2 regions of the Dermatophilus sp. B7861-1 genome follow, and region 1 is predicted to be linked to the other one. Evidence: riboswitches for the same ligand, from Rfam matches in the RefSeq annotation. Region 1 holds a riboswitch; the other holds the start of a gene.

Region 1 (4,129 bases):
AACCGCTCCACCACATCAGCAACAACGGCATGATCACGAAACGAATGACGCTCAAAAAAGCGCACATACGGAGTCCTGCCCAGCAACACATACTCAGCAACACTCATCCCCTCCGGTAACTGCGCAGACTGCGGCATCAAAGCGATATCGCACGGCCCCGGACACCCACCGACCCCCGTGCGCACCACTCCCTCATGCGGCACCAACCCCGCCAACGCCCGCAACAACGTGGACTTACCCGACCCATTAGGCCCAATAACAGCGACAAACTCCCCCACAAAAAAATCCACCGAAACGTCATGCAAAACCCGGTGACGCCCACCAGCCCGCCCCACATCAACCGCAACATCCACCACCTGCAACGCAAGCCCCACCTGCGACGACGAAAACCCACTCATACACTCACCCGTTTACGGCGCCAAAGAATAAAAGCGAAAAACGGTGCCCCCACAAACGCCGTAATCACCCCAATAGGCAACTCAGCCGGAGCAGACACAGTCCGGGCCCCCACATCAACCAAAAGAAGAAACCCCGCACCAAACAAACCCGACAACGGCAAAATCGCCCGATACGAATGACTCGCGACAAGACGCACCACATGCGGAACAACCAGGCCAACAAACCCGATAAGCCCACTGACCGCCACCGCCGCAGCCGTCAAAAAAGTCGCAGCAGCGATAACAACACACCGCACCCGAGCCGCATTCACCCCCAAAGAACGAGCCTGCTCATCACCAAGACGCAACACATCTAGCCACCGCGCCTGCGGCAACAAAACAACCACCGACACCACGAAATACGGCAAGAACGTCACCACCGGCGTCCACCCATCACCAGCAAGCCGACCAAAAATCCAACTCAACACTTCACGAGACCGAGTCTGATCAAGCTGCTGCAAAAGATACGCCTGAGTAGCCGAACACAACGAGGAAACCGCCACCCCCGCCAACAGCAACGTCGAAGGATCAAAAAACGACCCCCGCGCCACCACCACCGACCCCGCCACCGCAAGTAACGCCCCCACAAAAGCAGCCATTGGAACCGCCTCAAAAGGCCCCACCGTGAACTGCACACCAAACCCAAGCGCGAGCACAGCACCCACACCTGCACCCGCAGAAGCGCCAAGAAGATACGGATCAGCAAGAGGATTGTGAAAAACCCCTTGGTAAGAAGCCCCCGCTAAAGAAAGCGAGGCCCCCACCATCAAGGCAAGCACAGTGCGCGGAAACCGGATCTGCCACAACAGATCCGCGACAGGATCAGCCAACTCGCTACCGGAACCAACCCCAGGAATCCCCGCGAACATCACATCCACAACTTCAGCGAACTCAAGGCCAGCAGCCCCTGAAGTCAGGCTCACCCCCACCGCGACAGCAAGAAGCCCAACCCCAACAATCACCGGGATCAAGGGCGCCTTGAACGCCCGAGAGAGCGCCTCCTTTGAGGTAGAAGAACTCATCATCCGGCTGTGGTGGGCTGGGCTGCAGCGCTAGTCCCTGCCCCAGCAGCGGCTTTAGTCAACGCGCCAGCAAGCTGATCAACCAGCTGCGGCAAACGCGGCCCCCACCGGGATGCGATATCGGAATTTACTGTGACGACATTGCCGTTTTTTACTGCCGCAACATTGGCCCACCCCGGACGGCGAGCCACATCCTGGGCCGTATAGCCCGACTGGTCAGTGATCACAATGACCTGCGGATCAGCCTTAATAATGGCCTCTTCAGTCAGCTGCGGATAGCCGCTTTTAGAGCCATCTGCATTATCAGCGATATTCGTGGCGCTCATCTTGGCGTAAATAGACCCAATGAAACTATGCGAACTCGCCGAGTGATACTTGTCATCAAGCTCGTGATAGACAGACAGCGGTTTATTCGGTGCCTTAGTCAACGCAGCATTGATCTGCGCACGCATCGTCCCCACGAGCTCCGTGGTCTCGTTCACATGCCCAGTGGCCTGCCCGAGAATAGCGAGCTCGCCATACCCTGCATCAAGCGTCGGCGGCGCAGGAGAAAGCAACACCGGAATATTCAGCTTCTTCAACGATGCAGCCAAACCATTAACGTCATTACTGATAACCACAAGATCCGGTTTATGTTTGACGATCGCTTCAATATTCGGCTCAAACCCAGACAAATCTGTAGCTGGAGCCCCCTGAGGATATGTGGAATATTTATCGGCAGCGACCACCTGTTTACCCGCACCAATAGCGAACAACGATTCGGTAGCGCTCGGCGACAACGAAACAATCCGTTGCGGCTGCGACTTCAACGTGACCGGGCCAATCGAGGTGTTCACCACAACCGGGAACATTCCTGTCCCGGCAGCGGCGCTAGCAGGCGAAGTACCAGTAGGTTTACTGCCAGTAGAGGCATTACTGCAGGCAGTAAGAACGAGCAGCGCTGCTGCAACAGTGGCGCTGACTTTAGACAACCGCATTGACGGTTTCCTCCTCTGTGAGCGGGGCAAAGGGTGCGCGATGCGCTCGAGGAGGTGAAGTTCTAACGCCCTGCAAGGCTAAGCGAGGCGGCTCCGAACCGCTCCTTTCCTCGAGAGCGTCGAATCTTAAAGTGACAGCGGGTTCGACCGGACTCATCCTGTCCCTGCCCTACCCGCTACTACGGGCTCAAGAACCGGGGGGCTTCACCGTTGCGGGCCAGTGCCGGATTTTCACCAGACTTCGACCCACCATCACCTCCACGTTATCCCTGGCACCTCACCCCAGGACAGCTCAGCAGCTGTGTCGATGCTCTCCCCCGTTGCCTCCGCCACCCTTTACAACGGCACCTGCACCTACGACACCGCCACTACCCACCGACACCCTCACCTACCAATCACATCACCAGCAGCCGTGGACAACCGAGTCCACGACCCATGACGCAACAACCGCACCGGCCCCTGCCCACCAAAACCCAACGCATGCACTCCCAACGCCAAAGCAGCCCGGAACTGCCCCATTCCCTCACCCACCGACTCATCCCACACCTGCTTATCCAACGCAGTCAGCGCCGCAGCATCCGCACCAGCATCGCGCTCACGCTGCACCCGCGCCAACCCCGACTCCGCCACGAAAGCCACATCCTCCCCAGCGAACTCACCAATAACCGACCAACCCCCACGTGGAGGAGACACCGCAGCCCACGGCGCCTGACGCAACACCGGCGGAACATCCAAGCGAAGCCACCCAGCACCCCGCATCCGCGCCAACCGATCCGCCACCGCCGACAAATCCACCGTCACATCCAACACACCAGCCCCCTGCCCCAACGCCGTCCCGCGCATACCCACCACAGTCCCAGCCCCCAACAGTCCAGAACCACTACGCACCAACACCGACGACATCAACACCGACCCCACCGTCTGCAACCGCACATACCCATCAGGCACCAACACCCGCGCCCGCGACACAAACGTCGCCACATCACTCAACGCATCCTCATCAGCAAGCGTGACAAAACTCATCGCTCCCCCTCCCGAACACCAGCAGCCATATGGGCGCACAAAACCGCCCGGGCTTGGACATCAATCCGCATAGAACTTTCACCCAACTCACTCACATACACCAACGCATCCATACCCGAAAACCGCAACGGCACCTCAGATCGGACCACATTTGCTGGCGCATTCCACTGATCCACACCGAACATCCTCGCCGAACCCGCTGCGCAACAGCGAACACTCACCGTTGTCGAAGCTGTCCCCGCCACGCAACAACTGCTACACCTGCCCTCCAGCACACTCATTTGGCAAGATGAGCTGTTGTGACCCACGACGAGACTCTCAATGAATTCGACCCGCTGGCCGATCTTCTAGAAACCCTCGACCTTCACGACGCCGACCCCACCACCGGCACAGACGGAACTATCCGTGACAGGTTCACCGGCCGTAGCCAGCCCACGCCTCATGGTCGCATCTTCGGCGGACAAGTACTCGCCCAGTCCATCATCGCCGCTGGCCGCAGCGTCGCCTGCAGCCGCGAGGAGGAGATGAACATTCACTCCCACCAGGTCAACTACCTCCATCCTGGTGACCCCAATATTCCCCTGGAGTTCGTTGTTGAGCGTCTCCGCGAATCCCGCTCCTACTCCACCCGGCGCGTCCACATTCTTCAAAACGGCCGCCCCATCCTCGC
Region 2 (4,129 bases), 870 kb from region 1:
GCTGATTTGGTGGCGTAGGTCGAGGTGGTTGGTGGGTTCGTCGAGCAGGAGGATGCGAGGTTCTTGGGCCAGAGCACGGGCCAGCTGTACGCGTTGACGTTCTCCGCCGGAGAGGGTGGGCCAGGTTCGGTCGGCGAGGTGGGTGATGCCTGCGGTGTGCATGGCGGTGGTGACGGCGTCGGTGTCGTGGGGGTTGTGCCATCGTCCGCGATGTGGTGTGCGTCCGAGTTCGACGATGTGTCGGACGGTGAGGTCTAGAGGAGTGTGGGGGTGTTGTTCCAGGAGTGCGCAGAGGCGGGCGCGGTGGCGTGGTGGCATGTGGGTGACGTCGTCGTCGTTGAAGTGGATGCTTCCGGTGGTGGGGCGGCGTATGCCAGCGAGGAGGTGAAGGGTGGTGGTTTTTCCGCATCCGTTAGGGCCGACAATGGCGGTGGTTGTGGCGGCTGGGATGGTGAAGTCGAGATGGGCGACGATGTCGCGTCCGTGAGTGTTCCAGCTGAGGTTGCGTGTGGTGATGTTCATGAGTGGCGGGCGTGGTTTCTCAGGAGGGCGACGAGGACAGGGGCTCCGATAGCGGCGGTGATGACTCCGATGGGGATTTCTTGGCCGGGGTTGAGCGCGCGGGCTGCGGTGTCAGACCACAGGAGCAGGAGTGCGCCTGCGAGGGCGGATGCGGGGAGCAGGCGGCGGTGGGTTGGTCCGATGATCAGGCGCATGATGTGTGGGATGGTCAGTCCGACGAAGCCGATGGGGCCGACGGTGGCGACGGTGGTTGCGGTCAGTAGGGCGCATCCGGTGAAGAGTGCCCAGCGGGTGTGTTCGACGCGGATTCCTAGGGAGCGAGCGGAGGTTTCTCCGAAGGCGAAGGCGTCGAGGGCGGGGGCGGAGGTGATGAGCGCTGTGGTGGCGAGCAGGGTGGTGATGGTGATGAGCCAAGCATGTGGTGCGCGGATTCCGCTGAAGGAGCCAAGCATCCAGGTCATGACTTCACGGGCTCCGGAGTAGCCGCCGAAGATCATGACGACGAAGGAGGTGAATGCGCCAGCGAGTTGGCTGATGGCTATTCCGGCGAGAATGGTTCGTCCGGGTGGGAGTGCGCCGGAGCGGCCGGTGGCAAGACCCAGAACCAGGGCTAGAGCTGCGATTGCGCCGGTGAAGGCGGTGACGGTGGTGGCTACTGCTGGGGGTAGTCCGGGGATGGTCCAGCCGAGGATGATTGCAGCGACGGCGCCGACGGCTGCTCCGCTGGAGATGCCCAGGAGGTAGGGGTCGGCCAGGTCGTTGCCGGTGAGTGCTTGGAGGATGCATCCGCATTGGGCTAGGGCGGCGCCGACGGCGATGGTGGCCATGATGCGGGGTAGGCGTAGTTCCCAGATGATTCGGTCGGTGAAGATGGTGACGTGGTCGCCGTGAATGAGGTGGACGCGGCGGGCAATCACGTCGATGACGTCGGTGGGTGGGATGGGGACGGATCCGATTCCTAGGACGATGATGCTGCTGGCAGCCAGGAGGAGGGTGAGGGTGGCTGCGGTGTAGATGAAGCGGGTCACTGGTCGAGTTGGGCGAGTTGGTTGCTGATGGAGCGGGCGCCGTCGACGAGGCGGACTCCGGGTGTGCTTTCGCTGAAGGGGATTGTGATGAATCGGTTGTTTTTTACGGCGTCGAGTTGGGATAGGACCGGGTCGTTGGTGAGGTAATTTTTCTTTTTTTCGGCGGTGTTCCAGCTGGCGTCAGCCAGGACGATGACGTCGGGGTTGGCGGCGACGACTTTTTCCCATGAGCCTTCGCTCCAGCCTCCGGGAAGGTTGTCGAAGATGTTGGTGGCGCCGACGGCGTTCATGATTAGGTGTGGGCCGCCTGCTCCGGCGCCGACGGTGGGGGTTTTGTCGCCGGAGTCTTACCAGAAGATGGTGTGGTTTTTGCCGGTGGCTTTGGTGCGAATTTCGTCGAGGTGTTTTTTCTGGGTGGTGATGAGGGCGTCGGCGGTGGGGGTGACGGCAAATATTTTGGCGATTTCAGCGATTTCGTTCCAGCCGTTTTCGAAGGTGGCCTCGGCGGTGGGGGTGCCTTTGGGACATCCGAAGGGGCTGGTGTAGGTGTTGATGCCTTCGGAGGTGAGTTCGTTTCGGGTGCCGACGGCTTTGTCGGTGAAGGCGCTGGCGTAGGCGGAGTAGGCGAAATCGGGTTTGGCTGCGAGGAATTGTTCTTTGCTGGGGTATTCCTTGGCGAGGACGGGGACGGTTGCGTAGGCGGTTTTGTAGGTGGGGGCGATGGTGTCGTCGAGGTAGGCAGTGCCTGCCATGCGGGGGGCCAGGCCAAGGGCGAGTGCTGTTTCGGTGGCGCCTTGGTTGAGGGTGACGAGTCTGCGTGGTGGGGTGGTGACGGTGATTTTTTCGCCGCAGTTAGTCAAGGTGATGGGTGCGGTATTGCTGCTGGTGTTGGTGGGTGTGGTGGGGGCGCCAGCGCAGGCGGTAAGCAGGAGGATGCAGGCGGCTACGGTGATGTGGTGGGGGTGTGGGCGCACGGTGTGGCTCCTGGGACCGGTGGGCCTGGGTCGCGAGGCCTGATTCTCGATCCGCGCCCGCAGGTGACGGGGCGATCACCAGCAGGTATTCGGACTTGGGGTCCCTCGGTGCGGGGCGCCTTCCCAGAGTGTTCCAGTGGCGTGTGTGCCCCGCCCGTCTCCCTTACCGCTGCGCGTCAGTTCCGGTTTTGCACCGGATTCCCTGGCCCCGTGGGCGACTGGCTTTCTCAGCGTAGCAGTGGTTTTGGTGGCTGCGGAGTCGTATTTGTTGCTGCTCACAGAGGGTATAGGTCACAGGGTGTCATGGTGGCGGAGATGGTCGAGCTGAGCTGCTACGCAGATGCGTGCTGCGGCTAGGACGCTTTCGGGTTGGTCGCGGTAGACGATGTTGGTGATGGCTTCGATGTCAGTGCCAGCTCCGCTATCGCGTGCAGCGCGGATTTGGCGCAGGCGGGCGGTGCGGTGCTGGATGTAAGCGTCCAGGATGGGGGCGGTGTAGGAGTGCGTGGGGCCGTGCCCGGGCAGGAGTGTGTGCTCGCCTTTGTCTCGCAGGAGGTCGCTGAGTAGATGGAGTGTACGTAGGTAGTCGGTGAGGGTTCCGTCGGGGTAGTCCAGCCATGTGGTGCCGCGGCCCAGGATGGTGTCACCGGTGAATAGCAGGGGTGCTTCGTGAAGTCGGAAGGTTGTGGAGTCTGCTGTGTGGCCAGGGGTGGCGATGACGTGCAGGGTGAGCCCCTCGGCGTGCAGTGTTTGCCCGTCGGTGAGAGTGGAGGTGCCGATGGATAAGGCTTGTAGGCCGGTGGCTTTTTCGATCAGGGGGATCGCGGCTGCGTGGTCTGCGTGATGGTGTGTGAGCAGTAGGTGAGAGATTTCGGCTTCGTCGCTGGTAGCGGTGGTGAGAATGGTGGCGATGTGGGTGGGGTCGGCGGGGCCGGGGTCGATGATGATGCTGTGTTTTTTACCTGGGGCGCGAAGGATGTAGGTGTTGGTTCCTTCGAGTGTCATGGGCCCCGGGTTCGGGGCACGCAGCACCGTCACAAACGGTGATGGTGCTCCGTTTCCGGGGCTTTGTGACTGTTCGAGCAGGGTCATTCCTCGCGTAGTGCTACGACGATTTCGACTTCGACGGGGGCATCCATGGGTAGGACTGCCACTCCAACAGCGCTGCGTGCATGCACGCCGATGTCTCCGAAGGCCTGTGCGAGCAGGTCGGAGGCGCCGTTGATGACGGCGGGCTGTTGGGTGAATGTTGGGTCGCTGGCGACGAAGCCAACAACTTTGACAACGCTCTGGACCTGGTCGAGGTCGCCCACTACTGATTTGACTGCGGCGATGGCGTTGAGCACGCAGGTTCGCGCTAGCTCTTGTGCTTGTTCAACGGATACCTCGGCACCTACTTTTCCTGTGATGGGAAGGGCCCCATTGACGAGAGGAAGTTGGCCGGAGGTGTGGATACGTCGTCCGTCGGCTTTGGCGGGAACGTATGAACCTACGGGAAGTGCTACTTCAGGTAAGGCTAAGCCGATCTCTTGCAATCGTTGTTCAACGGAACTCATGTTCAGTCCTCCTCTAGAGGACGTTTGAAATAAGCCACGAGATTTCCGG

What was found. Region 1 has a riboswitch for cobalamin ahead of AC2T9U_RS06920 (ABC transporter substrate-binding protein). Riboswitches for the same ligand answer to the same signal wherever they lie in the genome.
Region 2: it holds a riboswitch for cobalamin, as region 1 does, so the genes downstream of both, AC2T9U_RS10775 (ABC transporter substrate-binding protein) here and AC2T9U_RS06920 (ABC transporter substrate-binding protein) in region 1, are expected to answer to the same signal.

The regions. Positions count from the first base shown of each region.
Region 1 covers NZ_CM180082.1:1,570,192-1,574,320, forward strand. The annotation lists gene AC2T9U_RS06910 (ABC transporter ATP-binding protein) at 1-398, opposite strand, end outside; gene AC2T9U_RS06915 (FecCD family ABC transporter permease) at 395-1,459, opposite strand; gene AC2T9U_RS06920 (ABC transporter substrate-binding protein) at 1,459-2,436, opposite strand; adenosylcobalamin (AdoCbl) riboswitch at 2,526-2,706, opposite strand; gene AC2T9U_RS06925 (DUF8185 domain-containing protein) at 2,821-3,459, opposite strand; gene AC2T9U_RS06930 (hypothetical protein) at 3,456-3,635, opposite strand; gene AC2T9U_RS06935 (acyl-CoA thioesterase domain-containing protein) at 3,759-4,129, shown strand, end outside.
Region 2 covers NZ_CM180082.1:2,442,757-2,446,885, forward strand. The annotation lists gene AC2T9U_RS10765 (ABC transporter ATP-binding protein) at 1-522, opposite strand, end outside; gene AC2T9U_RS10770 (FecCD family ABC transporter permease) at 519-1,550, opposite strand; partial or broken gene AC2T9U_RS10775 (ABC transporter substrate-binding protein) at 1,547-2,302, opposite strand; cobalamin riboswitch at 2,588-2,762, opposite strand; gene AC2T9U_RS10780 (MBL fold metallo-hydrolase) at 2,816-3,529, opposite strand; gene AC2T9U_RS10785 (RidA family protein) at 3,613-4,080, opposite strand; gene sp36 (Sp36 family protein) at 4,083-4,129, opposite strand, start outside.